4 regions of the Virgibacillus siamensis genome follow, and region 1 is predicted to be linked to each of the others. Evidence: riboswitches for the same ligand, from Rfam matches in the RefSeq annotation. Region 1 holds a riboswitch; each other region holds the start of a gene.
What was found. Region 1 has a riboswitch for thiamine pyrophosphate ahead of thiT (energy-coupled thiamine transporter ThiT). Riboswitches for the same ligand answer to the same signal wherever they lie in the genome.
Positions count from the first base shown of each region.

Region 2: it holds a riboswitch for thiamine pyrophosphate, as region 1 does, so the genes downstream of both, thiW (energy coupling factor transporter S component ThiW) here and thiT (energy-coupled thiamine transporter ThiT) in region 1, are expected to answer to the same signal.
Region 3: it holds a riboswitch for thiamine pyrophosphate, as region 1 does, so the genes downstream of both, B1K71_RS01575 (lipoate--protein ligase family protein) here and thiT (energy-coupled thiamine transporter ThiT) in region 1, are expected to answer to the same signal.
Region 4: it holds a riboswitch for thiamine pyrophosphate, as region 1 does, so the genes downstream of both, B1K71_RS04540 (thiamine phosphate synthase) here and thiT (energy-coupled thiamine transporter ThiT) in region 1, are expected to answer to the same signal.

Region 1 covers NZ_FUIH01000007.1:837,785-845,170, reverse strand. The annotation lists gene B1K71_RS07840 (hypothetical protein) at 1-843, opposite strand, end outside; gene B1K71_RS20255 (hypothetical protein) at 975-1,109, opposite strand; gene thiT (energy-coupled thiamine transporter ThiT) at 1,185-1,760, opposite strand; TPP riboswitch at 1,880-1,980, opposite strand; gene B1K71_RS07830 (M3 family oligoendopeptidase) at 2,039-3,823, opposite strand; gene B1K71_RS07825 (N-acetylmuramoyl-L-alanine amidase family protein) at 3,946-4,764, opposite strand; gene B1K71_RS07820 (hypothetical protein) at 4,877-5,200, opposite strand; gene B1K71_RS07815 (DUF6884 domain-containing protein) at 5,208-5,678, opposite strand; gene B1K71_RS07810 (YceI family protein) at 5,893-6,429, shown strand; gene B1K71_RS07805 (aconitate hydratase) at 6,548-7,386, shown strand, end outside.
Region 2 covers NZ_FUIH01000006.1:71,776-79,161, reverse strand. The annotation lists gene B1K71_RS01285 (5'-nucleotidase C-terminal domain-containing protein) at 1-3,154, opposite strand, end outside; gene B1K71_RS01280 (DUF4064 domain-containing protein) at 3,571-4,026, opposite strand; gene B1K71_RS01275 (phosphotransferase family protein) at 4,045-4,971, opposite strand; TPP riboswitch at 5,105-5,219, shown strand; gene thiW (energy coupling factor transporter S component ThiW) at 5,320-5,814, shown strand; gene tenA (thiaminase II) at 6,300-6,989, shown strand; gene thiD (bifunctional hydroxymethylpyrimidine kinase/phosphomethylpyrimidine kinase) at 6,986-7,386, shown strand, end outside.
Region 3 covers NZ_FUIH01000006.1:132,311-139,696, forward strand. The annotation lists gene lipA (lipoyl synthase) at 1-889, opposite strand, end outside; gene B1K71_RS01575 (lipoate--protein ligase family protein) at 892-1,698, opposite strand; TPP riboswitch at 1,766-1,868, opposite strand; gene trpA (tryptophan synthase subunit alpha) at 2,113-2,886, opposite strand; gene trpB (tryptophan synthase subunit beta) at 2,879-4,084, opposite strand; gene B1K71_RS19760 (phosphoribosylanthranilate isomerase) at 4,213-4,818, opposite strand; gene trpC (indole-3-glycerol phosphate synthase TrpC) at 4,808-5,608, opposite strand; gene trpD (anthranilate phosphoribosyltransferase) at 5,611-6,636, opposite strand; gene trpE (anthranilate synthase component I) at 6,652-7,386, opposite strand, start outside.
Region 4 covers NZ_FUIH01000007.1:176,299-183,684, reverse strand. The annotation lists gene B1K71_RS04570 (PTS galactitol transporter subunit IIC) at 1-53, opposite strand, end outside; gene B1K71_RS04565 (PTS sugar transporter subunit IIA) at 53-316, opposite strand; gene B1K71_RS04560 (thiazole biosynthesis adenylyltransferase ThiF) at 331-1,347, opposite strand; gene B1K71_RS04555 (thiazole synthase) at 1,347-2,111, opposite strand; gene thiS (sulfur carrier protein ThiS) at 2,113-2,316, opposite strand; gene thiO (glycine oxidase ThiO) at 2,313-3,479, opposite strand; gene B1K71_RS04540 (thiamine phosphate synthase) at 3,491-4,084, opposite strand; TPP riboswitch at 4,208-4,318, opposite strand; partial or broken gene B1K71_RS20370 (VOC family protein) at 4,978-5,061, opposite strand; gene ltrA (group II intron reverse transcriptase/maturase) at 5,766-7,386, shown strand, end outside.

The sequences.
Region 1 (7,386 bases):
TGCACCGTCACCACCCTCAAAGCCGCTCATCCTGCCAGCCTGCAGTTTCGAATACATCATGAAAATCACCACCGCTAAAAGCGAAACCGGAACAAGTACGGCGAATACTTTGCTCCACGTATCCAAATGGACAGCGTGATTTTTATTGGATGATTCTTTTTCAGCTTGGAGCATCTGCAGTTCGATTTCATTTTGCGGGCTATTTTTTGTACGGATACTTTTACGATACATCAGATATGCAAGCCCGATTGCTACTGCTCCCGTAATAATAGATAATACCAGTGCTTTATCTGTTATTAAACCAACATCGATCCCAGCTGATTTTGCTGATAGACTTGGTGCAACCTGAACGATATAATCCGATGACAGCGCCATCCCCTGTCCCGCCAGTGCTACGGCAACCGCAGCCAAAAGTGCAGGAAGACCTGAACGGATGGCAGCAGGAACAAGCAATGCACATATGAGCGGCACTGCCGGTGTCGGCCAAAAGAATAACGAAATGACATACGTAACGCCAATCAGAACAAAAAATGACACATGACCATTGACCATTACCTTCTGGATTGGCTGAATCATTTTCCTGTCCGCCCCAAGATCACGGAGCGAATGTAGCAGCGCCATCATGAATGTAATAATCAAAAAGATGCTAAACAATTCCTTTGCTGCAACCAGATTGGCATTAAATATCGAAATAAACCCATCAACAATATTTCCATTATATACCCAAGCAATAACGAACGTCCCGAGTAATGAAGGGAGTACAACTCCTTTCCGGAAAATCATTGTCAGTATAATAATCAATGTGAATAAACCGTATAACCAATGTGAGATGGTCAGCTCCATTGCAACCACTTCCTTTTTTGAATGTGCTATAGCCTATGCACAAAACGGGAGAGTGGTGTCAATGGAGAGGGTCTATTGGTTTATATATTACAGACGAAATGCGCGAAAATAATATCCTTCTTAATAGCTTCTTAATCTGATGATACTTCCCCTTCGGCACAATCATTACATAACAGCCTGCCGTCTATCTGCTCACCATCAAAAAAGCCATTTTCACAGTAAACATTTTTCCCGCATGCCTGACACGCACCGATTAACTCTCTCATTAATATCACCTCTTTCTTTAGTATAGAAAAATAGTCCCTTGCATGCAAAGGACTAAAAATGGTGAGCGGATAATTTTAATGGGTAGATTCGATTAATGTTTTCGGTTGCTTATAGAATAACAGAAACACAAGCACAGCAGTCAAAATAAATGACGGCAGCATATAGGAGCCATTATAAAGCAGCGAATACAGCCATACGGGTTGTCCTTTTGGAGCTGCTTCTGCAAAAAATGCTATCCCACCAGCAAAATGCGCTAAAAAACGCAGCCCGGTTCCAATAAAAACACCAAGTGCAATATACAGAAAACTGCTCTTTCCATTACCTTTGCGGATGGCATTTCGAACCGGTTTGGCAAACGCGCCGGCAAGACCAAGCACCGTAAATGCCACAATGTAATCAAGAAATCCCTGAAGAGGTGTCAATATATATGCACCAAACATTATTTGCAGAACTCCCCATAAAAATCCTGATAAAAGACCGCCTTTCAGCCCCCAGCGGAATGCAACAATAAATATCGGAATCATAGCAAACGATACCGAGCCGCCCTGCGCCCATATTTTAAAAGATAAGAACGGAATCATATCCAATAACAGCGCCAAAGCTGTAAAAATAGGAACCTCCACTAAAAACAGTGTACGCTTCGATTGCACAACTATCTGCCTCCCCTTCCCTGTCGGCACGGTCGCCAACATGATTTTTGCACACAAAAAAAGCAATGCCAAGGGGAAGCTTCCTGATGGGGAATCCGCTCACATCGCTAATGTAATCCATCAAAAAAAGCCACCATCCCTACGCTAGTATTAACTAACAGGTTCAAAGGGTAAGAACAACTTGTTCACTCTCAGCCGTTTGGCTCCCCCTGAAGGCTTCTATTAATTTGCTTTTTATGTTAATTGTATTATATCGTACCTGAAGCGGAATGACAAAATTATAGTTTCATAAATTCTTCAACATCTTTTACACAAAGGGCAATTGCGCTCTCCCAGAAATCGGGTTTTGTCAGATCTACATCCAGATGCTTCGCGGCCAAATCTTCCACCGTCATCCGTCCGGTATCCCGAAGCAGTGCAATGTAGTCATCTTCAAAATCGCCGCCAAGTTCTTGTGCATGTGCGTAAATGCCAAGACTGAATAAATAGCCAAACGTGTACGGGAAGTTATAAAATGGTACACCGGTTATATGAAAATGCAGTTTGGATGCCCAGAAATTTGGATCATAATCAGTGATGGAATCTCCATATGCATCTTTTTGTGCCTCCACCATCAACTCATTTAACCGTTCCACTGGTACCATACCATTTTTCCGTTCTTCATAGAAACGCTGCTCAAAGTTAAACCTTGCCTGAATGTTCATGAAAAAGGCAATACTCCGCTGAATTTTCGTCTCGAGCAATGATTTCTTTTCCTCCGTGTCTGACGCGTTTTTGACGGATGCATCAGCAACAATCATTTCAGCAAACGTTGAGGCTGTCTCCGCTACATTCATTGAGTATCCCTGGTTCAGTCCATGCATATCATTCATAACGTGCTGATGATAGGCATGGCCAAGTTCGTGAGCTAATGTTGCGATGTTGGATGATGTCCCGGAGTAGGTCATGAAAATCCGGGTTTGTTTACTTTCCGGAAAACTGGTACAAAAGCCCCCGGGACGTTTGCCGGCACGATCCTCTGCCTCGATCCAACGTTTCTCGAAAGCCATTTGTGCAAAATCAGCCATTTTGGGACTGAAGGCACGGAATTGTTCCACTATGAAATTTGCTCCATCCGTATAAGGCGTTTCTGTAACAGTGTTCGAAAGTGGTGCCCCAATGTCATACATACTTAGCTTATCCAGTCCAAGCAATTCGGCTTTCTTTTCCAAAAATGCTGTGAAATGTTTTTTATTCCGATTAATAGCATTCCACATTGCATCAAGCGTTTCCCTTTTCATACGATTTATGTTAAGCGGTTCTTTCAGTACGTGTTCCCAATTTCGGTGCTTATACGTTTGCAGCCGAAAGCCGGCCAAATGATTCAATGTCTGCCCGAAAAAATCCGCATTTTCCTGCCAGGCTTTGCCAAGCTGTTCAAATACATGTTTTCTGACGGCCCGATCGGGTTCACTCAATTTGTTGGATGCCTGTCCAACAGAGTAATGCTTTATCTTGCCCTTTTCTTCAATATCCACACTCATATTCGCAACCACTGTATCATACATTTGGCTCCAACCGTGATATCCATCAACTGATAAATCATTAATCAGTTTCTCTTCATCAGCTGAGAGAAGTTCTTTTGCTTTATCCCGAAACTCATTCAACACAAATTCAATATCACGAATTTCCGGATCATTCAACAGTTCATCCCACACCCCATCCTGAATTTCCGCTAACTTCTGGTCAAAATTCGTTTTGACCGCTTCCATTTCTGCGCGCAGTTCACTTCTTTTCCCAACCAAAAGGCTTGCTTTCTTATCGTGAATATCCTGTGCACTGATACAACTGATAAATGCAAATGCCTCTCCCATTTTATTACGTGTATTTTCGAGTAAATGAACAATTTCTTTAATTTCATCGGCAAGACTTGTCTGAGCAGGATCGAATTCCCCAACCGCATTTGACAGCATTTTCACATCCTGCTTCACATCATGCATATGTGTATGTAATTCTTTTGATTCACTTCCCCCCGGAAATATCACATCAATATCCCATGAAGGATTATACGTAATTTGTTGCATCTAATCTCCCCTTTTAATTAAAAATTTTCTTTATATTAAGTATAGCGAAAAAAGAACTTTAATTCAGTAGGGATTATGACCTATTATAAAGAGCCCGATGCCTGTATGCATCCGGGCTCATGTTATGCGGTAATAACAGCTCCTGTCGACGGGTGTGCATATATCTGCACCTTCCCGAAATCACGCGTTTGTATAATATACACATGGGCTTGGGGACTACCAAGTACTTCATAGGTGAGACCCCCAAACTTCTTCGGACGCAGGAATCCCTTTTCGTTTCCTTTAATAGGAATTGCATGCATTGCATAAACACGCCACGACGGTGCATTTACCGGCAGATGCAAAACTTTCTGCTGCATCTTTGCTGCTGTACTGACTGCCCCATTATTATAAGGATGGTCAATATATTGGCAAAAAGCTTTAACAACAGCTTCCGCATAGCGTTTCCATTGCTTCCGTAATTGATTAACATCATCCCCGTCTGAGTCGGCAAAACCATATTCGATTATGGCCGTATTAACCTTTCCCGTATTTCGGTTCATATAATAAAAGTCCCGCTTCGGATTAGTCGGCAATTTCCTGGTAAATACCCTTCTTACATTTTGACCTGCTTCACGGATTGCTTCTGCCATTTTCTCTGCCATATCTATATCGCCATAAATTGAATGGATTATTTCAGCTCCGTCACCTCCACCGGCATTAATATGATTCGAATGACAATACAATGCCCCGCTGTCGCGAACAATCCGTGTCCGTGACTTAGGATTCAGTGTAATGTCGGTTCTTCGGGTTAAAGCAACCGGTATACCAAGTTCCTTATACCGTTCAAACTGGTAAAGCGAAATGGACAAATTTAAATTTTTTTCCGTCCAATATTGATTTGAACCTCCACCCGGATCCCTTCCGCCATGCCCTGCATCTATTATCAGTATCGGTTTCATTTTACTCCTCCTTTTTTTGGAGGAACCTGCAACTGCCTGTTCATCTATATTATCGAAATCGAACCGCAAATAGTGGCAAATTATAAGCGGAAATTTTCGAAGGAATTTAAAGTTATTCCCGATCTCGCGGTACCGGGAGCAAACCATTCGTAATCTTATATACAACTGCACTGAACGCTACTACCCCGCCAATCATAATAAAAAATGCGAAAACAATCTGGATGATAAGGTCGACTACCCAGCTGGAGGAAAGCTCAGCAAAATAATTTACACCATAATAAAACATACTTCCGAAAATCGCGATTGCTGCCAAAAAGGTGAGTAAAACACCTATATTCTGTGCAACAGACAATTTTTTAAATGTATTTCTGTGCTTAAATGCCATATAAAGCATATATACGGCTAAAACTGCAATAATAAATGTTATTCGATCCATACCTGCACTAACTCCTGTCTTTAATTCGTATTGGCTCATTTTTCTGAACGGCCTGTTTAAGCGCCTGCTGCATATAACCGATCCCGCTATATTGGAGCAGCGGATAAATTCGCTGCTGATTATCATTAAATGCTCCGTTAATTACCGGCTTATACTTCTTTCCGGTTAAAACGACCAACATATCAAATTGGTCAAGTCCTTTTTCCAAAACCTGTGATCTTAACTTATCATATGTAATAATTTCATCGCTTTTCTGATTGAATGTTACATTATATTGACCTGGAACAATATCCTCCGGGAAAAGAAAGCCATGTTTTGCCGATAAAACAACCCATCCATCTGTAAATGTTTCCGCATAATTTCGGCATAAATGGTGCAATGTACCGATATACGCCTCTTTTGCAGGAACTGCCCCGGCATTTTCGTTTCTGTCCCAAATTTTTTTCCGTCCGCACGGGATGATGCTTAATTGTTTCATACCAGATTACCTCTTTTTTTCAATGATGAAATTTCCTGTGCCAAAGTATTTATATATAAGTATAGCACGCCTGTATTGTTTAATCCTAACGTTAACCGGGTAAAATCTATCTTGAAATCAAAATTTTTTTATTATAATTACTTGACATTAGCTATTTATAATAATATACTTAGTTACATTAAGTAAGTATTAAATCATTTTTGGAGGGATATACATGGCAAAAACAACATATAATGTTGACACAGTCCATAGTGAATTAGGATTTCAAATTAAGCACATGATGATTTCTAAAGCGAAAGGTGCATTTAACGATTTTGAGGCAGTAATCGAAGCTGATGTGGATGATTTATCTGACTCAACAGTTGAATTGACTATCGATGCAGCAAGTATCGATACCCGTAATAAGGACCGGGATGATCACTTGCGTTCTGGTGACTTTTTCGAAGTGGAAAAGTACCCGAAAATCACTTTTAAGGCTACTGATATCAAGAAGAAATCAGACAACCTTTATGACGTAACTGGTGACCTTACAATCAAAGATACTACGAAACCAGTTTCAGTTGACGTAACATTTGAAGGTCAAAGCAAAGACCCGATGAGTGGTAATACCGTTGCAGGCTTCAGCGGCACTGCTAAATTCAGTCGAAAAGAATTCGGACTTACATGGAATGCAGCAGTAGAAACCGGTGGCGTGCTTGTTGGTGATGAGGTTAAAGTCAATTTTGAAATTGAAGCACACAAAGCTGAATAAACTAAACCTTTGGAAGGGCGCCCTAACAAGTGGCGCCCTTCTTTTGTTTTGTCTCCCCTCTTTTAAGGGTAAAGACCTGTATACACATAATCAATAAACTAATGAGGAGGAGTTTTAGTTGGCTTTGAACGTTGCAAAAAAGTTAATCAAAGATCATCTCGTGTCCGGTGAAATGGAGCCCGGTGAAGAAATCAGTCTAAAAATTGATCAAACATTAACACAGGATGCCACAGGTACCATGGTCATGCTTGAACTGGAAGCAATGAATCTTGAACGCGCCAAAACAGAAGCCTCTGCACAATACGTTGACCACAACCTGATCCAGGAGGACAATAAAAATCCGGATGACCATTTATTTCTGGAAAGTTCCGCACAGCGCTTCGGACTGTATTACAGCCGTCCGGGAAATGGTGTCAGCCACCCTGTTCATATGCAGCGGCTAGCGTCGCCTGGTAAAACATTGCTCGGTTCAGACAGCCATACATGTGCAAATGGCTGTATGGGGATGCTTGCAATGGGTGCCGGCGGAATTGATGTGGCTATGGCGATTGCCGGTGAACCTTTCTACATCAAGATGCCCGAAATTATGGGAGTTAAACTAACCGGAAAACTGCCGGACTGGGTCAGCGCAAAGGATGTTATCCTGGAAATGCTCCGCAGACATGATGTGAAAGGCGGTGTAGGAAAGATTATCGAATATTACGGCCCAGGTCTTGATCAGCTTTCAGCCATGGATCGTCACGTAATTGCCAATATGGGCGCTGAACTTGGAGCAACTGCGACTGTTTTTCCGTCTGATAAAGAGGTGAAACGGTTTTTAGCTTCACAAAATCGTGAAGAAGATTGGATTGAACTAAGGCCGGACGAAGGTGCAACCTATGATTTGCATGACGAAATCAATTTATCTGAGTTGGAACCTTTAATCGCAAAACCATCCAGCCCAGGCAATGTTGTTCC
Region 2 (7,386 bases), on a different contig from region 1:
CATTCGTTTCCGGATTCCATGTATAGTGGAAGCCGCTGATGCTGTAGTCCGGTCCGTATTGCGGTGACAGCTGTGCCTGAATGATTGGATAAAGATCCTCGCCTTTGATTTCAAACATCATAAGTGTGTTGCCGAATGGCTGAATATTGTACAAATCGCCCCACGTAATTTTACCCGCAAGCAGATCATCACGGATTCCGCCGCCATTCATCATCGCGAAGTCGCTGTCCATAGCTGCATTCATGCCATCAGCAATCAAGTTGCCAAGCCCGTGATCCCCATTATTGGAATAATCTCCGGTCAGATCCTGAGCATTATAGCCGACCACTTCATTAATGATTGGTGCGACCATGTCAGCGTATTTTTGCAAAATATTGCTTACTGCCGGGTCAGGTTCAACCTGATTTTGGTTTACAAACACTACTTCCGCTTCCTTGCTGACAATATCACCAGTTTCGCGGTCAATCTCTACATCAACATCGGCAAATGCTTTTCCGTATTCAGAGGCCTGCACGATTAATTTCCCATCGACCACACCATTGTTGACAACATGGTTATGTGCGGAAAAAATCACATCGACCTCATCGTCTACCGTATTGGCTAAATCAGCAGCCTGTCCGGTGACAGTATCACCACTTTGCTGGCCGGGGATATGTGCCAGCAGGACAATGGATTCAACACCTTGTGCCTTTAACTCGGCAACAGCTTCATTCGCCGCCGTTGAAGCATCGGTAAACTCGATATCCTGGATTCCCGATGGCATCACCATACCTGCTGCCTCTTGTGTGATAACACCAACAAAGCCGATTTTTTCACCATCAACCTTCTCCACATGGTAAGGTGGAAGGAATGTATCACCGTTATCTTTGTATACACAATTGGCACACAGTACCGGGAAGTTCATGCCGTCATAATTTTTTGTGCCGTCCGGATGCTCCCCACCATTGACCATGCGCAGCAGTTCATCGGTTCCTTCATCAAATTCGTGATTGCCGACAGTGCCGACATCAAACCCGATTTCCTCCATTACTTCAACGGTCGGTTCATCCTGCAGCAAACCGGATACCGGTGAACTTCCGCCAATCATATCACCTGCATGAACAATTAATGTGTTTGGATTGGTTTGTTCGTGCTGTTTAATCGCTGCAGCGGTATAATCCATTTTTCCGTACATATGGAATGTGCCGTCCCCATCCGGATCAAGCTCATATTCCTGATCAATTTTACCATGCAGGTCGTTCATGCTGAGCAGTTGTACTGACAGATTTCCATCCGGTGTACCTTCATCGCTTCCTGCAAATGTATAGCCATTTGCCTGCGCTGATGCTTCATCCCAGAAAAACACGCGCTTTTCAACAGGAACATCTGCCCAGTTTTCCGGCAGCACATATTTCATTGTATCTGAGTTTCCTACATACTTATCAAATGCTTCTTGATTATCGTGTGTCCGGAAAACAAACGGCAGTTCCAGCAGCGGATCGTCCGGATTCCAGATACCAAGTCCGGCATCTTTTGCTTCTTTTACTGCATTTTGATAGGTCGGGTAAACTTCTTCATTAAACGGTGCGATAAAATATGTTACCGCATAACCTTTCCTCACCATTTCGAGATTAATATTTTTCCCATCTTCTTTTCGGACAATTTCCGCCAGTAATCTTCCATAAGAATCGGTTGGTTCCTCGCCGACTTTTACTTTTACTTTGTCACCAGGCTGGAGCAAATCTTTCATATATGCTTTTGCTTCCTCGCCATGCGCCTTTTGATCGGCATTGATTTCATCCCTGGCCGGATCATCATTATGTGCCGTATACGTTTCCGGCGTATCGATATTTAAAAAGCGTACTTTTGATGCACCAAGCACCGGTGTTTCCAAATGAATTGTGTCACCATCTGTTATACTGGCAACGGTAGATTCATAGGTCCCTTCCGCTGATGGTGGTTTTGGCTGTTCATCGGCAACCTGAATATCCGCTTGTTCAGTCGGAAGTAACTGATAGTTATTATACTGGCTGACGATAGCCGTAATATCATACCATTTTTCAGGTTCAATCTGTGAAATATCAAGTGCATTTTCCATCACCCTAAGCGTCGTGCCATTGTAGTCGGAATCAATCAGTGAAATATTATATCCACCGCCGGCAGGACTTTCAGGGATATTATCAATGTAACCATTCACCTGGACAAGCTCACCTTCGTATGACTCTGCTGCCGCAGTGTTCTGAAGATCAGCAAGTGTAATAGATTGCGGTTCAGGCAGTTCCTGTCCCGTTTCGAGAACCTCAATGGATGAAGGTACAACTTCTTTCAACCCATTATATGAATTGAGTTCCCCGGAAACCTTTACACTGTCTCCTTCTTCCAGCTCCGGAAAATCACCTTGTTCAAATGCAAACAGATTGATGCCGCCTGTCTCGTCTTGTATGTAGGTTGTAAACTGCGCACCATTACTGATTGCATTGCTGTCAACGGTTACAATTCCTTCCACTGTCACTGCAGTACCATCAGGTAAATCACGGGCATCTGCAATAGTGTACATTTCACCGGGATCACCTGGCTCATCCGGCGGGTCTTCTGTACCTGCACCATCCATCGTGTGACTCCCAAGATAGGCGAACGTATCCTTGGTATAATCAGTCCATTCCGCTGCATCATATGTTGCATTCGGCTGCTGAACTGCCGCATTGCGTACCAGCGTAATATCCTTGGCAAATTCACTGTCATCACCGATTATGCCGATTGCATCAACCACATTGCCGTTCTTTTTCAAAACAAATGCATCATTTCCATTAAAATTAATTACGGCTGTGTTCTCCAAATCGGCTTCCGCCAAGATTTCCGCACTTGCATTCTGATGTGCGATTACATATACATCATTATGTTCCAAAGTTCCGGACAACTGTACCGATTGCGTCGGCTCTGTTGCCCCGTTGCTGTAAAGATCCAATTCAAAATCGGACAGATCAACCGGGTTCCCCGTACCATTGTAAAGCTCAATTGCTTTATTGTACGAGCTTCCTTCCACATATTCCGAGATAAATAATCCCTCTGCCGTATTTTCACTGCCTGCAGCTTCGACGAGCGTGGCATAGTTCATGAAAACGAGCGTGAAAATAAGCAATAGACTTAGTATCCGCTTTACCGTTGGATTTTTCATCAACACCCTCCATTATTACAAAATTATGACACACTATTAATATGGCACAGTGAAAACGAGGATACAATTAAGAAATTGTAAAATGCTAGTAAATTACTACTATTTTTGCAGATTTAAATGGAAAACAGTACATAATACCTATGAATGTCACATGTCATAAGGCGCAGTTTTTGATATTAAGGGATCAAGGTTGATTTAAGGAGTTCAAAGGTTGATAATTTGCCGCTGAAGGTTGATTTCTAAACATTGTTGGTTGATTTTCCGGACTTAAGGGTTGATTATCACCTGCTGATGGTTGATATGTGGAAATGAAGGTCGATTGCCCGATGAAATAAGGGCTGATGTTTTGGTATTAAGGCAGATAGATTTATTGGCAAGCTGATATGAAAAGAGCAGCCATAACCGGCTGCTCCCTATTAATTATGCTTATCGATTCTGCTTTCCGCAGTTGGCGATGCATCTGGTGCCGGTTTTGGCTTACGTGCCAACGCCATAATTCCGGCAATCAAGAGGAAAATCGCCGGTATCACTACACCAAGAACAGTCACAATGGTACCGAGCACTGATGTAATAATTAAAATAATTCCGGCAGCTTTCGGTTTCTTATTTCCTTTTAGCATTACAGCTGCAACAATACCCAAAATTAATGATACAACAGAAATAATACCGAAGAGCATAATTCCCCCCGAAGCCGTATCAAACATCGTCATAATATCACTTGCCGGCATTTGCGGGGTGGCCATTTCATTAGCAAGGTTTGACATAAGTTGCTCATTGTTTAATACAGATGCTCCAATAAATCCTCCCAATGCACATAATGCATATAGTACAACCCCTATAATCGATAACACAATTTCTCCTGTCCGTTTCATTACGTATTCTCCTCCTTTTTATGCATTCGCTTTTTCCATCAGGCTGACAACATACTGATCGAGCCTTTCTTTCATCATGTCATTGGTTAAACCGGTCATACCAAACGCTTCCCAGCCCGGATATACTTCCGGCGGTCCCACAAGCATATCTGCAACAGATAACAAATCCCAGTATGGCTCGTATGTAAATTGGGATCCGGCCTGTTTCCGGTATTCCGTGAGAAATTCGTCTGCAGCTTCAACTCCCCACAACATGGCAAGATTAACCCGGCAATGACCGACATCAACTCCACGCGGGCCCTTACAGCCATTCGGCCAATCAACGACACCACTGACGGAACCATTTGTCCATAACACATTCGCCGGATGATAGTCCCTGTGAATGAAGCATTCAGCCGAGTTTGGACGCGGGGCTTTTAGAAGATTAATAGCCTTTTTCCATGTATTTGAAACATTTGTCCAGTACGGCACACCAAATGAAGAAATATTATTATAGCTTTTATGAAGATATGGAAAGTTTTCGGCAGGAATGCCATGTAAACGTACCAAGGCATCCGCCAGACGCTGAAGCCATTCATCCATCTGCTCCGGCTTCAGATCTACCTCACCTTCAAGTTGCGTCATCAGCACTGCCGGAACTCCACAATGGTGACCCTTCTCATCATATGCAATAAGCCTCGGAGTTACAACCCCCGAATAATTCGCCATTTGCAGACATTCAGCTTCATGCAGTGCCAAATCAGGCTCTTCACTCAGCCATTCCCTGTTATCAAATTGCCGGACCACATAGGGATGAAGCTGCCCTTCTGACTTGAGTGAAACACTATGTAATGTGGATGATGTACTGCCCTTAAGTTGGTCGACTGATTCAACCACAGCCTTGGGATCCGTCTGATTGATGACCCAATCAAGCACAGCTGCCGGCAAATTTATATTTTCCTCCATACATAAGCCTCCCTCAGTTGTGTAGTACGACCCGCAGTACAAAAAGGTTTCGTAATCGCTGCACTTCTAAAAATTCCCATGACAAACTACTATTCTTTTGTTATGCTTAGGCAGAACAATTTAATACTATTATATTCACTACTAGGGGTGCCCAAAATGCGGGCTGAGAGGGAAGTGCAAATCAGCTTTCCGACTCTTATGGACCTGATCTGGTTAATACCAGCGGAGGGAAGTAGACTGATGCAATTTTTAACAGTAACCTATTTCAAGCCAGGTCCGTCATTGGATCTGGCTTTTTTTATCTTACTTCTGCATCCTGGTCCCATCCCAATAGAAAGGAGGGTTTGATTGAATCAAACACAATTAATAACGACAATGGCTGTCTTTATTGCAATTGGAACAATCGGTGCACAATTACTTCGGTTTCCGGCGGGTGTTGCAAAAGCCTACCCGGTCCAGCACGCCGTTAATGTAATGGCTGCGGTAACACTTGGCCCAGGACCTGCTGTTGTGATTGCATTCATGATTGGTCTGCTCCGGAACATGCTTGGTCTTGGTACGCTGCTCGCTTTTCCCGGTGGAATGGTTGGTGCTTTTTTGGCCGGAATTCTTTACAAAAAAACGTGCAAAAAGGGCATGGCGGCATTAGGCGAAGCAGTAGGAACCGGGATCATCGGTGCACTTATTTCGGTTCCGATTGCCAATCTTTTGATGGGCAGTTCGGCAGGCGCATTGTTCTTTTTGCCATCGTTTCTGGTCAGCAGCATTACAGGTGCTTGTATCGGCTGGCTTGTCGTCGCAAAAATAAATCAGCAACATGTATCACTCGACAATAAATTATAATTTTTAGGATGAACTGCTGGGGGCGCTGTTATGGCTGAGAATAGGAACTTCCTTTGTCCGGAGAAAGACTGTATAAGATTATTATCCTATTTTATTCACCGGATTGAACAAGCGATGTCTAGCTCCAGCGCCCAGCAACTGGCAAACTTCACACTCCTCCACTACGATAAAGAAGACTTGCCGATTGGTGAAACCAGAGGCTTAGTCGCACTTATACCCTTGTGGTGAAAGTCAACATCGGTTCGCTTTCAGCTCACCGTGTTTCCTTTATCTCATTTTTGGAGGAAGATCGGCTAAAACCGCCGCTTTGCGCGGCAACGCCGACCCACCCTGCATGGCAGGGCGCAGTTTGTACGTTGCTAAACGGGCGCTTGCGCTTTTCTTAATTGGAACCTGATCAGGATAATACCTGCGAGAGGGAAGTAGTTGCAGACATGTCAACTCCTATCCATTCCCCGGCAGCTTCTGACAAGGAGGCTATATTGATGACTTTTTCACAGGTTTTACGCGAAGAAAACAACGACGTTTTTCAGGCTATTTTTGATCATCCGTTTGTGGATGGAATCGGAAAAGGTGATGTTCCCGCCAAGGCAATCACCCATTACATCAAAGCGGACTTTGAATATTTGAATGCATTTATGCGCATTTATGGTATAGCTGTTTCAAAATGCGACTTGCGTGAGGATATGCAATTCTTTAATGAACAGATTCAATTTGTATCGAATAGTGAAATTCATCCGCATCACAATTTTTGCGATCATGTCGGTGTAGGTTATGACGAGCTGCAGGGGCATCCACTGCCGCCAACAGCTGACCACTATGTCAAACACATGATGTATCATGCACAACTGGGAAGTCTTGGTGAAACACTGTGCGCCCTTCTTCCCTGCCCATGGACATATTTGGAGATAGGTCAGGAGTTAATGGAAACGTACAAACCGGATCAAAATCACCCGTTTTACCCATGGATCAGCTTTTATGCGGATGAAGAAGTTGATTCAATTACCATGGAAATGCGCAGTCGGCTTGATAAAATTGCGGAAAACAGTTCATTGGAGCAACAGCAAAAGATGAAAGAAGCTTTCCGTAAGAGCTGCCAGCTGGAGCTTTCATTCTGGGAAATGGCCTACACATGTGAAGAATGGCCTGTGAAAGATGCGGTGTTCAGCAAATGAAGCAGATACCATGTGCACTGACCATTGCAGGTACAGACCCCAGTGGAGGTGCGGGAATACAGGCTGATTTAAAAACATTTCAGGAATTGCAGGCTTACGGAATGTCTGTCATTACATCAGTCGTTGCCCAGAATACAACCGGGGTTCAAGAAGTACATCATCTGCCTGTCAGCATGATTGAGGAACAGCTTGATGCTGTTATTTCCGACATTCCGTTTCAGGCATTCAAAACAGGAATGATTGCAACGATTGAAATGATGGAGGCTGTCAGCAGAAAAGTTGCTGATTTAAATGTGCCGTTCATTATGGATCCGGTTATGGTCGCCAAAAGCGGCGATCCATTAATTGCAGAAGAAGCCCGTCAATACCTGAGGGAAACACTTATCCCGATGACAAC
Region 3 (7,386 bases), on a different contig from region 1:
TGATTCTGCGCTGGGCAGATGCCTTAGTTACCTGTTCATCTGCATGGTAAGATGAGCGGACAAGCGGGCCTGCCTCACAATGACTGAATCCTTTCTCGAGGGCGATTTGTTTTAGTTCTTCAAACTCATCCGGATGATAGTAACGCTCTACTTTTAAATGCTTTTTGGTAGGTTGAAGGTATTGACCGATCGTCATAATGTTTACATCATGTGCCAGCAAATCATCCATTGCCTGGATAATTTCTTCCTTTTCTTCACCAAGACCAACCATAATACTCGATTTTGTCGGTGTATTTGGTGCAATCTCTTTTACGCGTTGAAGTAATTGCAGTGAACGGTCATACATCGCACGTGCACGCACGCGTTTCGTCAGGCGGCGGACAGTTTCGATGTTGTGGTTAAATATATCCGGTCCACTGTCCATTAGTGTATGCAGGCTTTCATAGTCACCTTTCATATCGGACGGCAATATCTCAATTGTGCAGCCCGGATTCTGATTTCGAACTGCGCGAACGGTGTTGGCAAAGACCTGAGCGCCTCCATCGTTCAGGTCATCACGTGCAACTGCAGTGATGACGACGTGTTTAAGCCCCATTACGCTGACTGAGTCCGCCACACGCTTCGGCTCACCCCAGTCAAGTTCATTCGGCATTCCGGTTTTAACTGCACAAAAGCGGCAACCACGTGTACATGTATCACCAAGAATCATGAATGTTGCAGTTTTGCGTTCGCTCCAGCATTCATGTATGTTCGGGCAGCGTGCTTCCTCACAAACAGTATTCAATCGGTTTTCACGCATCAATTTTTTTAAGCCGCGGTATGATTTATTTGTATTGATTCGTGTTTTCAGCCACTCCGGTTTGCGTATGTATTCTTCCTGTTTTGCCACACTTACACACTCCTTGTTGGTTGTTTGGTTGAGTAGTTGGTTTCGGCTAGATGAAATACTTCGTTCCACTGGCTTTCAGATAGAGTAAATGGTTCAAGCTGAAGATCCAGACCATCTCTGAATCCTTCGTAAAAGGCTTTTTTTACCGTATCATAGGTTTGTTTTTGTTCGGTCAATTGATTAATTGCAGCTGCTTTCTTTGCAAAAGCGCGTCGTTTTCTTGCTTTTACTTCTTCATTTGGAAAGACAAATAAATCAAATAACATGATTTCATCAATGGACAGTGGTATTGACCCATGCTGCAGCAAAACTCCGCGTTTGCGGGTTTGCGCATTTCCGGATAATTTCTTGCCATCCGCAACCATCTCGTAAAATGCCGGGCGTTCAAAGCAGATGGCGCTTCTCTCTCTGGACAGATCTTCAGCGTAATTTGCCTCAATTCCCAGGTTTTTGTATCCTTGAATGATTCCTTTGGATAAAACATAGTATGCTTCCTGGATGGATGACGGGATACCCGGGTTTTTTTCGGAAATGACGATGCTGTAAGTCAGTTCATCATCATGCAGTACAGCGCTTCCGCCTGTCAGTCGCCGTACGTGCTGGCATTGATGTTTTTGCAGGTTGCGGTAATTAATTTCGGCATCCTTTTGAAAATGACCGAGTGACAGGCTTGGTTTTTTCCAACCGTAGAATCTTAGGACAGGCGGGATTTTTCCTTCACTATGCCAATTTAACAAAGCTTCGTCCAAAGCCATGTTTACGGAAGCATCATGAAACCCGCTGTCCAAGATTCCCCATTTTCCATGCATTATGTAACCTCCTTTATATTGATTCCGGATAATATAAAACTGCAGCCATATGGATGCAGTCGGATGATTTGTTATGACTGCACTTTCCCACGCTGGTATTATCCGGTTCGGGTTCAAGGGTCAGAACAACAAAGTCCTTCTCAGCCAATCTAGCTCCCCTAGTGCTAAAAAATGGAATTCAATTATTAATAATTATCTTAACGGGTATTTTTCATAATGTAAAGCATCCATTTTAGCTGAAGCCTCTATAATGATTTATCCACGGTTCCGGGGGGATATCCACGAATTTGAACTAGATATTCACGGTTCCAGGGCGGGTATCCACGAATTTAAGATAGATATCCACGATTTCTTACTTTACGTCCGCAAAACTAGTCACACCCGGGGGAAGACCCGGATGTGACTAATCTATATTTAGACACTCTCCTCGAGCAATTGTTGGACGTTTTCCGTTTTTCCCTCGTGTAAAAAATTAACAATGGTACTGCCGATGACGACCCCGTCACATGCTTCAGCAAGTTCATGTGCTTGAGAACTGGTAGAAACACCAAATCCGGCCAGGACCGGCTTATCGGTATAGTTTTTTAGTTTTTGAAGATAGTTTTTTACGTTGCTGTCATGCGTGGTTCTGGCGCCGGTTGTGCCTGTGACAGCAACAGCATAGAGAAAGCCTTCCGTTCGTTCAGCAATTTTTTGCAGCCGTTCATCAGGTGATGTCATTGCAGCAAGCCGGATATACGAAATGGCATTTTCTTGCAAATCATCTTTTACAATTGCTTCCTCCTCCAGTGGAAGGTCCGGAATAATAACACCGTTAACCCCCGCATCTGCACAATCTCTGGCAAAATTCCCGGCCCCGTACGTAAAAACAGGGTTTAAGTAGGTCATCAAAATAACCGGAATCGTTCGTTCTTCTTTAAAGCTTTTCAGTTTTGTCAGAACGGATGATAGGGTAGTGCCTTGTTCCAATGATCGTTGCCCTGCATCCTGAATGGTCGGTCCGTCTGCAACGGGGTCAGAGAAAGGAATTCCGAGTTCTACCGCAGCAGCACCGCTATTCTGCAAAAAATTTAGCTGCTCTTCCAATTGACCAAGCGGCCTGTCACCGGCCATAATGTACGGAACAATCAATTTTTTGTTGTTCTGAAGCTTTTCTTTCAGCGCTTTGTCCAGTTTAAGATTACTCATCAACGTCACCTCCTAGCAGATCTTTTACCGATTCAACATCTTTATCGCCGCGTCCGGACAGGCAAATGACAAGTGACTCGTCTTCATGCATATTTTTGGCATGCTTCAATGCAAATGCTACAGCATGTGCACTTTCCAATGCGGGGATAATCCCTTCTGTTTGCGAAAGGAGTTTGAACGCATCCAACGCCTCATCATCCGTCACAGATGTATAAGTTACCCGGTTCGTTTCATGTAGGTGACTGTGTTCGGGACCAATGCCAGGATAATCAAGCCCTGCTGAAATCGAATGTGCTTCTTCAATTTGTCCATTCTTGTCCTGGAGTAAATGGGTCATTGTACCATGGAGTACGCCAACAGTGCCGGCGGTTATAGTAGCTGCGTGTTTGTTTGATTCAATGCCGCTTCCGCCTGCTTCAACTCCGTACAGGTTTACATCTTGATCCTCTATGAATGGATAGAACATCCCCATTGCATTGCTGCCGCCGCCAACACATGCAGCGACTGCATCAGGGAGACCGCCCGTCAATTCCTGAAATTGCTGTTTTGTTTCCTGGCCGATTACAGCCTGGAAGTCACGGACCATTTTTGGAAATGGATGCGGCCCAACAACAGATCCGATAATATAATGGGTGTCATTCACATTACTGATCCAGTAGCGAAGTGCCTCGTTCACCGCATCTTTCAGGGTACCGCTGCCCTGTGAAACACTTTCGACTTTCGCCCCAAGCAGTTCCATTCGGAAAACATTGAGCTTTTGCCTGCGGATATCTTCTTCTCCCATGAAAACCACGCATTCCAATCCAAGCAGCGCGCACACAGTAGCTGTTGCAACCCCGTGCTGGCCGGCGCCGGTTTCTGCGACAACCTTCTTTTTCCCCATCCGCAATGTCAGCAGTGCCTGGCCGATTGTATTGTTGATTTTGTGTGCACCGGTATGGTTGAGGTCTTCACGCTTCAAGTAAATGGAGGGCCCCTCAAGTTTTTTGGTTAAATTCTCAGCATAATAGAGCGGTGTTTCTCTGCCTACATATTGCTTCAGATAGTAATCCAACTCCGAAATGAAAGAAGGATCTTTTTTGGCAGTTTCATATGCTTCCTCCAGCTCGGCAACTGCCGTCATCAGCAGTTCCGGCACAAATTTTCCGCCAAAACTTCCATATCTTCCTGTCTGATCAGGCATCGTATAAGTTGTCATTGTTCATCATCCTCTCGTCGTTTATCAGTCACATTGCTTCGTTTATCGGTCACATTGCTTCAGTTATCAGTCACTTTTCATGTTTTATCGGCCACTTTGCATCATTTATCAGTCTTTTTCCATTTTTATCAGGAATTCGTTTTTGCCCCGCGGACAAAACGGGAAATCTTGGCTGCATCTTTTTGTCCGTTTGTTTCCACACCGCTGGAAACGTCAACACCGGCAGGATTGACAGCGGTTATGGCTGCCTGCACATTATCGGGAGTGAGTCCGCCGGCCAAAATGATTTTTTCCGGATCCAGGCCGCTATCGGACAATAATTTCCAGTCAAAAGTTGTGCCATTGCCGCCTCGGTTCGGTCCGCGCGGGCTGTCGACCAAAAGATAGTCACACGGATAAACCGGTGCCTTTGACGGAAAATCGCTTGTCATCGGATATGCTTTTAATACCGGATAATCAAGATCGGCTGCGAATTCAGGCGGTTCGTCTCCGTGCAGCTGTATTACATCAAGTCCCGCAGTTTTCGCTGTTTGTTCGATGTTTTCTTTTGTTTCATTAACAAAAACACCAACTTTTCGGATGCTTGATGAAAGCCCCGCAGTTATTTCTGCTGCCCGCTCCGGTGTAATCTGCCGCTTGCTTGGGGCAAAGACAAATCCGATATAATCAGCTCCCGCATCAACAGCTGCCTGAGCTGCTTCCTCTGATTGAATACCACATATTTTAATGAGCATTTGCAGTGCCTTCTTTCGGTAATGGAATTTTTAATGCCTGGAATGCTGCCGGTAAATTATCGGCGCGCATCAATGTTTCTCCAACAAGAATTCCTTTGGCACCACTTTTTTGAACGCGAATCACATCTTCTTTCGTTTTTATGCCGCTTTCACTGATCAGCACCGTTTTCGGATTGGTTACCATGGAGGCCAATGTTTCAAATGTTGCTAAATCGACATCAAATGTTTTCAAATTGCGATTATTAATCCCGATAATCGCAGGATCAAGCGCCACTGCCTGCTCCATTTCTTCCGCGTCATGCACTTCACATAGAACTTCCAGCCCCTGATTGGTTGCATAGTCGTACAGCTCCCTGAGTTTATCCGGTGCAAGGGCCGCAACAATCAGCAAAATAACTGATGCACCAGCTGCTTTTGCCTGGTCAATCTGGACAGTATCGATGAAAAAGTCTTTGCATAGTATTGGCAGATCAACTGCTTCACGGACGTTTCGCACATCATCCATGGAGCCTTTGAAAAATGTGCTGTCGGTCAGAACAGAAATGGCACCCGCACCATTTGATTCATATATTTGGGCCTGTTCAGCAGGATTGACAGCCGCATTAATGGACCCTTTGGAAGGGGATGCACGTTTGATTTCAGCAATAATGTTCATTGTGTCCGTATTGCGAAAAGAATCTGCAATGTGCGCAACAGCTTTCTTGTTAGCAGGCGCGGACTGATCTGTTTTTTTTCGCAGCTCTTTTACTTCTTTCTCTTTTTCGGCGATGATTTTATCCAGAATAGTCATGATCAGATAGCCTCCTTAGAAACATTGGAACTGTATTCCACCAAATAGTTCAATTTTTCCAGTGCTGCACCGCTTTCGATGCTTTCTCTTGCCAATTCAATTCCGTCAAATATGGTCGATGCTTTCCCGTTTGCGAAAATGCCAAGTCCCGCATTAAGCAATACGGTATCATAGTAAGCGCCGCGTTTTCCTTGTAAAACATTCCGTAAAATAGCTGCATTTTCTTTGGGAGTATCCCCCTGGATATCTGCGTTTGCATATACCGGCAAGCGAACATCTGCCGGATGAAGGGTGAAGGATGTGATGTTACCATTGTCCAGCAATGTAATATGGTTCTCACCTGAAAGTGATGCCTCATCCATATTGCCGGCACCATGCACAACGACAGCCCGCTTTCTTCCCATCTGGTTTAATGCTGCAGCAAGCATTGGCAGCATATCCCGGCGGTAGACACCGAGCAGCTGTGAATCCAAGTTGACGGGATTTGTTAACGGTCCAATCAGATTAAAGGTGGTTGGAACACCGAGATCTTTTCGGACTTTCGTAATCCGTTTCATCCCCGGATGCACATGGGGCGCAAACAGAAATGCGATATTATTTTCCGTCAAAACTTTCTCAACATGGTCTTTTGAAAAAGATAACGATATCCCCAGTTCCTCCAAAACATCCGCACTGCCGGTTTTACTGGAAATGCTCCTGTTCCCGTGTTTGGCAATCTTTATCCCTGCACCGGCAATGACAAATGCTGCCGTGGTGCTGATATTAAAACTGTTTGAATAATCCCCGCCTGTACCGCAGTTATCCATCACATTTCCAAGCGAATCCGTTGCTTCCGTTGACTGGGATCGAATAACTGCTGCAAGACCGGCAGCTTCATCTGGTGTTTCTCCTTTCGCCCGTAGTGCTGTCAGAAATGATGCAAGTTCACTGTCGCTGACCTCGGGTGAAAAACAATTTAATGCAGCGTCTTTCATTTCCTCTATGCTTAAATCCTGTTTATTCAGCAGCTTTTCAATATAGCTTTTCATGTTAAAACTCCTTTCCTATCCTTCATTTTTTATCTCCATCAGTGATTTTGCTTTGTTTAGCGTTTCGTAATATTCCTTTTCCGGATCAGATTCCTTAACAATTCCGGCGCCCGCCTGCAAATATGCCTGGTTTTGGTTAATCATCAGGGAGCGGATGGTCAGGGCAAAATTCAAATCATAATTAAAGTTGATGTAGCCGACTCCGCCTCCGTAAGCACCGCGCCGAACGTTTTCGAGCTCATTAATAATCTGCATTGCCCTTGCCCTGGGTGCACCTGAAACAGTACCGGCCGGCAAACAGGCGATAAGTGCATCAATGCTGGAATATCCGGCTGCAAGCTTGCCATGAACCTCGGAAACCATATGCATCACATGCTCATATTTTTTCACATGCATATAGGCAGGCACTGTAATGCTGTCTTTGGTGCAGACCCGTTCAAAATCGTTTCTGCTCAGGTCAACAAGCATCTGATGCTCGGAAATTTCCTTTTTGTCCGTTATTAAATCTTTGACCAACGCCTGATCCTCGTCTCTTGTACCGCCCCGTCGTCTTGTACCGGCAATCGGATTTGTTACAATCCGATCTTCCTCCGATTTCAGAAGGCTTTCCGGGGATGAACCGAGCAGCACATAGTCTTCAAAGTCAATGTAAAACATGTACGGGGAAGGATTTGCGTTGCGCAGTTTCCGGTACAGCGAAAAGGAATCCCCGTCAAATGCTGCCTTCATGCGTTGCGACAACACAACCTG
Region 4 (7,386 bases), 660 kb from region 1:
GGGAGCATGACGGCCGCTCCCAAATCAACAAACCATTGTAAAATTTTCACCATCAGCTCCCCCAAACAACCGGATGTTTCAAAGCCCCAATCAGAAGTTTACTTTGGAAAACATATTCCGGGCCTGTATGTGGAATAGCAACTCCAAAAGGTTTAACTGGTAATCTGGTAGGCAGTTCCCCTTCCCTTTCGATGACTTTTTCCGGAAAATTGGTGGTTACCAGCTGTAGATTTACCAAGTAGTCTCCCATGTACTTCGGTGCTTCTTTATCCGTCGATGCGTTAAGATTCATTACTTCAATTTCCGAGCTGTTCATTATTTGCCCACCTTTTAGCCAAAATAACGATTATACAACGTTTTTGCGTGAACAACATCATTCGTTCCATGCACGAGTACACGTCCATCCCGAAAGAGAACCAGCCGATTGCCGTCGGTTGTAAACGACAAAAGGAACGGGTTTTGCTCGACGTTTCCAATTTTGGATAAGTTAAATGCGAGGTTTTCCCAATCACGGTCCCCTTGTTTTTTCGGCCGAATTTGGACCGTATCTCTGCCACACAGGACTGCGGCTTTTGTCTGGTTTTCATATGCCAGAAACGGATATGTCGGCCTTTCGCCACAAGTCCGGCAATCCTTATTTTTCAGTTTTTCCACATTTATGGAAGTATGCTGATTGGTCCATAAATCAAACGAAACGAGCCTGTTGCGTAGTGCATTCTCATTCTTTGTCAACAGTTTCAATGCCTCCACTGACTGATAGGCTGTGACCATCTGTACCACGGGGCTGATTATTCCGTTCGTATCACATGTCATCCCGCCAATCGGAACCTGCCGCATCAAGCAGTGCAGACATGGTGTAACTCCAGGGATAATTGTGTAACTAATTCCATAACTGCTGACACAGGAGCCATAAATCCATGGAACCTTATACTTATGCGCAATATCATTCATCATCATCCGGATATCGAAATTGTCTGTTGCATCGATAATTAAGTCGATCCCATCGCAAATACGCTCCAACTCTTGCGGTGTTACGTCCATTATTTGTGCATCAATGGAAACGTCACTGTTCACCTGCTTCAGCCTTCTTTTTGCTGCGACTGCTTTTGGAATTCGTTCGCGTGCATCGTTTTCGGTATACAGCTGCTGGCGATGCAGATTGCTCCATTCCACATAATCACGATCCACTATAGTTAGCTTTCCAATTCCTGCACGTGTTAACATTTCGGCATTACCGGTTCCGAGTGCGCCTGCACCGACAATCAGTACATGTTTTTCTTTTAACAGCTGCTGCCCCGATTCACCAATGCCCGGAAATAGGATTTGTCTGGAATACCGTTCGTCCATTAAACACTGATTCCTTCCATCGGACTGCTTGCTGTTGCATAGTGCTTTTTGGCAATCCGTCCCGCTTCATAACCGAGGCGGCCTGCTTTTATGGCATATTTCATCGCTTCCGCCATCTTGACTGGATCGTCGGCGGCAGAAACAGCTGTATTCAATAGTACTCCGCTAGCACCAAGTTCCATGGCTATTGCCGCATCTTTAGGGGACCCAATACCTGCATCAACAATGACAGGTACATTCGCCTGTTCAATGATCAAACTTAATTGAAACTGGTTGAGAATCCCCTGGCCGGATCCAATTGGCGATGCACCAGGCATAATAGCATGTGCTCCGAGTTCTTCAAGCTTTCGCGCCAGGACAAGATCATCGGACGTATATGGCAATACCGTAAAGCCTTCCTTCAGCAATTCTTCTGTTGCCTTTAACGTTTCCACCGGATCGGGCAGTAGTGTTTTGTCACAACCGATCACCTCGACTTTAATCATGTCGCAAAGGCCGGATGCTTTGGCTAATCTTGCTGTTCGTATCGCTTCTTCCGCTGTTTTCGCACCTGCAGTATTCGGTAATAAATGGTACTTTTTAGCATCCAATTTTTCCAGAAAATTTGGATGTGATGGCTCGAAAATATTCATTCTTCTAACTGAAAATGTTAATACATCCGTTTCTGACACATCCACAGCTTTCTTTTGCATGTCAAAATCCGGATATTTTCCTGTACCTAACAGTAATCGTGACTTTAGATTTTTTTCTCCAATTGTCAACATTTCAACCGCCTCCTACAAATTGTACGAATTCAATTTTATCGCCGTCTGCTAAAGTGCGTTTCGAATAAATCGACTGGTCGATTATTTCCCCGTTATGCTCAACAATCACAACCTTATTGTCGATATGATAATGGTCCATGACATCTGTTATGGTAAACACACTTTCATCCAACTGAATATCATTGCCATTGATGACAAGTTTCATGTAGACCCCTCCTTTTGCGTCAACATCCGGTCAGTACGGAAAACACTATCAATCTCGCTACCATCCATTAAGTCAGCCATTAGCAGGCCTGTGATTGGAGCCAGCAAAATCCCATTTCGGTAATGGCCGGCAGCGAGGCTTAGCCCTCCCAATCGCGGATGCCTTCCCAAATATGGCAAACCGTCACCTGTTTGCGGCCGGACTCCAGCCCACGCTTTTTCCCATTTGGTTTCCTTTAATGCCGGGATAATAGATACGGCATCTTCCATTAGACGTAACAGACTATTAAGACTGACCGTTTCATCAAATGTATGCGGCTTTTGGGTAGCCCCAATGATTATTCGCCCACCGACTTTTGGGACAATATAGCAGCTTGTTGAAAAAATACTGGACGTGATAAGTTGGCCATGATGACGGACGGAAAAACATTCCCCTTTAACAGGATAAGAATCCAGCTTCAATCCTGTGTTATTAAGAAGTTGTTCGGACCATGCACCTGCCGCCACAATAACTTCATCCGCAAAAATGGTCTCTGTACCGGTTTTCACACCGACAACGCAATTGTATTCGATTACAAGACCCTGTACAGCTGTATATTCCATTACTTTTGCCCCCAGAACCGCGGCGGCCTGTGCATATGCCTTGGTCAGAAGCGGCGGGTTTACCTGACCGTCTTCCGGCAACCATAAGCCGCCAGACAGGTTTTCGGAAAGTACCTGCTCCTGCTGCAGAATTTTTTCCGGAGTAAGCCATTGCGCAACCCTGTTAGTAGATTTGGAGACTTTAACTTGATGGTCATCTGCCTTGTGCAGCTTTTGCTGAAATGCAGCAATATCCTTAAATTCAGCAGCTTCCTCGTTCGTCCGGGCAATTTTCAAAATACCACTTTGGATAAGTTCGATATCGATACCGGTCAATGATCGGAGCTCCTCAGCCAAGCCGAGAAACATCGCCCTGCTTTCTTTTGCAATTGGAAACAACGGATTATTCTTCTCCGACTCCGCCTGCGCTCCCAACATTCCTGCCGCAGCTCCTGAGGCTTTTCCCGCCAGACTGTCTTTTTCAACTACCAGTACACGGTAATCTCGTTTACACAATTGAAATGCAACAGAACAGCCGATAACTCCCCCGCCGACAATAATGACATCATAATGCTGTTTCATCGTTTCCCTCCCTAATTCAAGCGCTTTTCATCTAAAGCTTTTCGATATTTTTGGGCAGCCTTAACTGGATCATCTGACAGTAAAATACCTGACAATACCGCTACTCCTGTTGCACCGTTTTCAACCACAACCGGAGTATTTTCAGGCGTTATCCCGCCAATCGCAATCACTGGTGTCTTTGTATTCTGAGCAATATTTTTCAAACTGCTCAAGCCCCTGGGTTTCAGCCCCGGCTTTGACTGCGTTTCGAAAATATGGCCATAAAGCAAAAAGTCAGCACCATGTTCATCCGCGTAAACAGCTCTTCCCAAAGAATGCACTGAACAGCCAATATACAGTGAACCATGCGCTTTTCGCACCATTTCCACATCCGCAGTGTGTGTCAGTTGGACACCATGTGTATGCATACTCTGTGCAACCTCTATACGACTGTTAATTATAATTTTTTCAAGCGGAATCCCTTTGGAAATAAACAGATGTATTGTTGTAACCATCTCCTGATTTGTCCAGCGCTTTTCCCTTAGATGAAAAAAGTCAACATACGGATGTATTTTTTCAAGAATCCCAGCCAGTGTCCCCGGCGACTGTTTTCCCGTGGAAATCACATGAAGTTCTGCTATATCAATTCACCCCTTTTTATAAGAAATAGAGATAAAATAAAAAACCACTTCCCCAAACATAAGGAAGTGGTTTGAACGACCGTAAATATTTTGAAAAACAAATAAACAGCATCCGTCCCACCACTTCCCTTCGCCGGTATCAACCGTATCAAGTTCAAAGGGTCCCAAAGTCAATCACTCTGATCTCAGCCTTTTATAAAGGCACCCCTAGTGGTCTGCAAAAATATTCAATTATTGAATTCTAAGCTAATATAGATTACGAAAAAAGTCAACATATTAATTTATCAGTTGGAAGATCGGAGTTATTCAATGAGCGCGTTCGTTTGGTGAATAAAGAAATTGCTTCTAAATTACCCAGTTTACGGCATTATAATATTTTTCATCTAAGAAGTAGCCGATAACAGCACTTTGGGATGATCCACGGAGAATATGAAAAAGATATGAAAAAGATTGATAGTACCTACTAGCTTGTTCTCATCATTTTCAAAAATCCCAAAATAATAGTCCTCATCTTGTTTAATATTTTCGTTAGCCTTTTTCATCCTTTCTAGTTGCCCTTTGATTGTACCTCGAAAAAATTACGGTTTCCTTTTTGTAAATTCAGCATAGATTGAGCGTCATCGTTATTAAATGTCCGTATATGTATGTTTTCACCTTTTATCATAAAATTCACCTTTCTAATTCTAAAATCATAAACAATATTATTGTATATGATTCTACTTTCTTTGTCTGTGTAATTTCTGATAAAGTGTGCTCCTTAGGAATAGCATCATATGTGAAACGACTAACAATCCTTATTCCATAATTGCCCTTATCATGAAAAAAGGCGCAGTTCCTTCAAATCCAGAAATGCGCCCGATCGTATAAAGGAAGATAGCTTAAGGTGCAACAAGCTCTACTTTTATTCTATCAGGGTCTTCAAAATAAAGGGCATAATAGTTTTCATCCCCGACAAATGGGTGCGCGCGACAAGTTCCGCTATAAACCCTCTCAAGGGTGAACATGCGGGGAATTCTATTAATTTTAACGTTACAACGGAGGATGGGAATGATGGAACCATGTTTCCTGAAACCATCCCATCAATATTCCTGCGTGCGTCATGAATGACAGTTCATGGGGTACGAAGCACAGGTAGAGTCGGCAGAAGGAAGGCTAAATCCATTCCAATTGGAAAAGGTATGCTAACTGATATGCCGGATGGCTGAAAAAGTAGACACGGTGAGAATGTTCCACTAGAAGCGAACTGACAAACTTCCGAATGTAAGGGTCTAAAGTTTGAACATAGTGTAAAGCTATGTCCCAGCTAACGTTGGGGCGAGTGGTGTAGAGTAAAACTGCGCCCTCTGAAATACGCTATACCGAACAATGGCGGTATCGTGCTCGCAGGCTTAAAGGAAGCACCTACGTCTAAAATGGATAGCTACGTTGTAAGGTACTTGGGAAGTAAGGAACGTTGAAAGAAGGACTGTCATCCGAAACGTTTGTAATAAGGCGAAAGTCGAAATACATTTATCCTTGCGAAGGTAGGGGTACGACTGATGAATCTCTGTAATGGGAGTGGAGGAACAGCCCCAAGTCTAGCGAATTAGAATGATTATTTTCTTCACGTGAATGACACCGATCGGGTAGGAATGTGGGAACATCACTCTTTGGGAGGGATGCCACAGTGTCAACTTTGAGATATTGGGATTACTACAATATGACGGAAACTTTTACGGATTTACACAAGAGGGCTAGTAACAACCATTCATTTAACCATTTATATGAAATGATTACATCACGAGAGAACATTATACTAGCTTATAGGATGGTCAAATCTAATAAAGGGTCGAAAACATCTGGCACAGATGGAAAAACCATCAAAGATATCAAAAGGCTTACGGAAAATGAATTAGTGAACGTAATTCAAACAAAACTAAAAAACTATCATCCTAAGAAGGTCAGAAGAAAATGGATTGAAAAGGAAAACGGTAAATTAAGACCACTTGGCATTCCATGCATTCTTGACCGTATCATTCAACAGTGTTTTAAACAAGTTCTTGAGCCAATTGCTGAAGCCCATTTTTATAAACATAGCTATGGATTCAGACCGTTACGGTCTACTCATAATGCTATGGCAAGAGTACAATTCCTAATTAATCAATCGCAGCTTCATTATGTTGTGGACATTGATATCAAGGGGTTTTTCGATAATGTTAATCATACACTTCTCATCAAACAGTTATGGAATTTAGGCATCCATGATAGAAAAGTATTAGCTTGTATATCTAAGATGCTAAAAGCTGAAATTGATAAAGAAGGAGTGCCATCTAAAGGTATACCCCAGGGCGGTATCTTATCAACGATATTATCGAACGTTGTATTAAATGATTTAGACCAGTGGGTTGCAGATCAGTGGGAGTTTTTCCCCCTCTCGAAAAACTATAAATCTCAAGTTGGAGAAAGATATGCGAAGAAACGTTCAAACCTCAAAGAAGGTTACCTCGTCCGCTACGCGGACGATTTTAAAATTCTCTGCCGAGATGGAAAAACAGCCCAAAAGTGGTACCATGCAGTTAGATTATATATTAAAGAACGTTTAAAACTGGATATCTCACCAGAAAAGTCGCAGATTGTGAATTTGCGAAAAAGAGAATCCGAATTCTTAGGGTTTACCATTAAAGCCAATATAAAGAAGGATAAAAGGGTTGCCCATACAGGCATCAAACGTAAGAAACGGGAGAAACTTAAAGAACAAGCTAAAATGCACATCCGAAGGATGAAAGACTCCCCTACAGTCCAAAATGCTTTACGCTTTAACAGTTTTGTTTTAGGTATTCACAATTATTTTAACAGAGCTACACATGTCAATCCAGAATTCTCACGTCTTGCCTATGATCTAAAGGCCTTTCTGTACAATCGCCTTCGTACTGTTGGGAAATATGGACATCCAATCAATCCTACTTCAACCTATAAGAAGTTTTATAGTAAAGGATTTAAAACGTTCAAAATTGCCACTGTACACCTGTTTCCTATAGGAAACGTCAAAACAGTAAATGCCATGAACTTTAGTCCATCATTATCTCTTTTTACAGAAGAAGGCAGAAAGAAAATTTACGATAAATTAAAGCCAAATATTGAATTTGAAATCAGCGTACTAATGAAGGCAAATCTCCCAGATAGAACAGTTGAGTACATGGATAATCGCATTAGTCGTTTTAGTATGAAAATAGGCAAATGCGAAATCACAGGTTGGAATTTAACTGCTTATGAAGTTCACTGTCATCATTATACACCCAAACATCTTG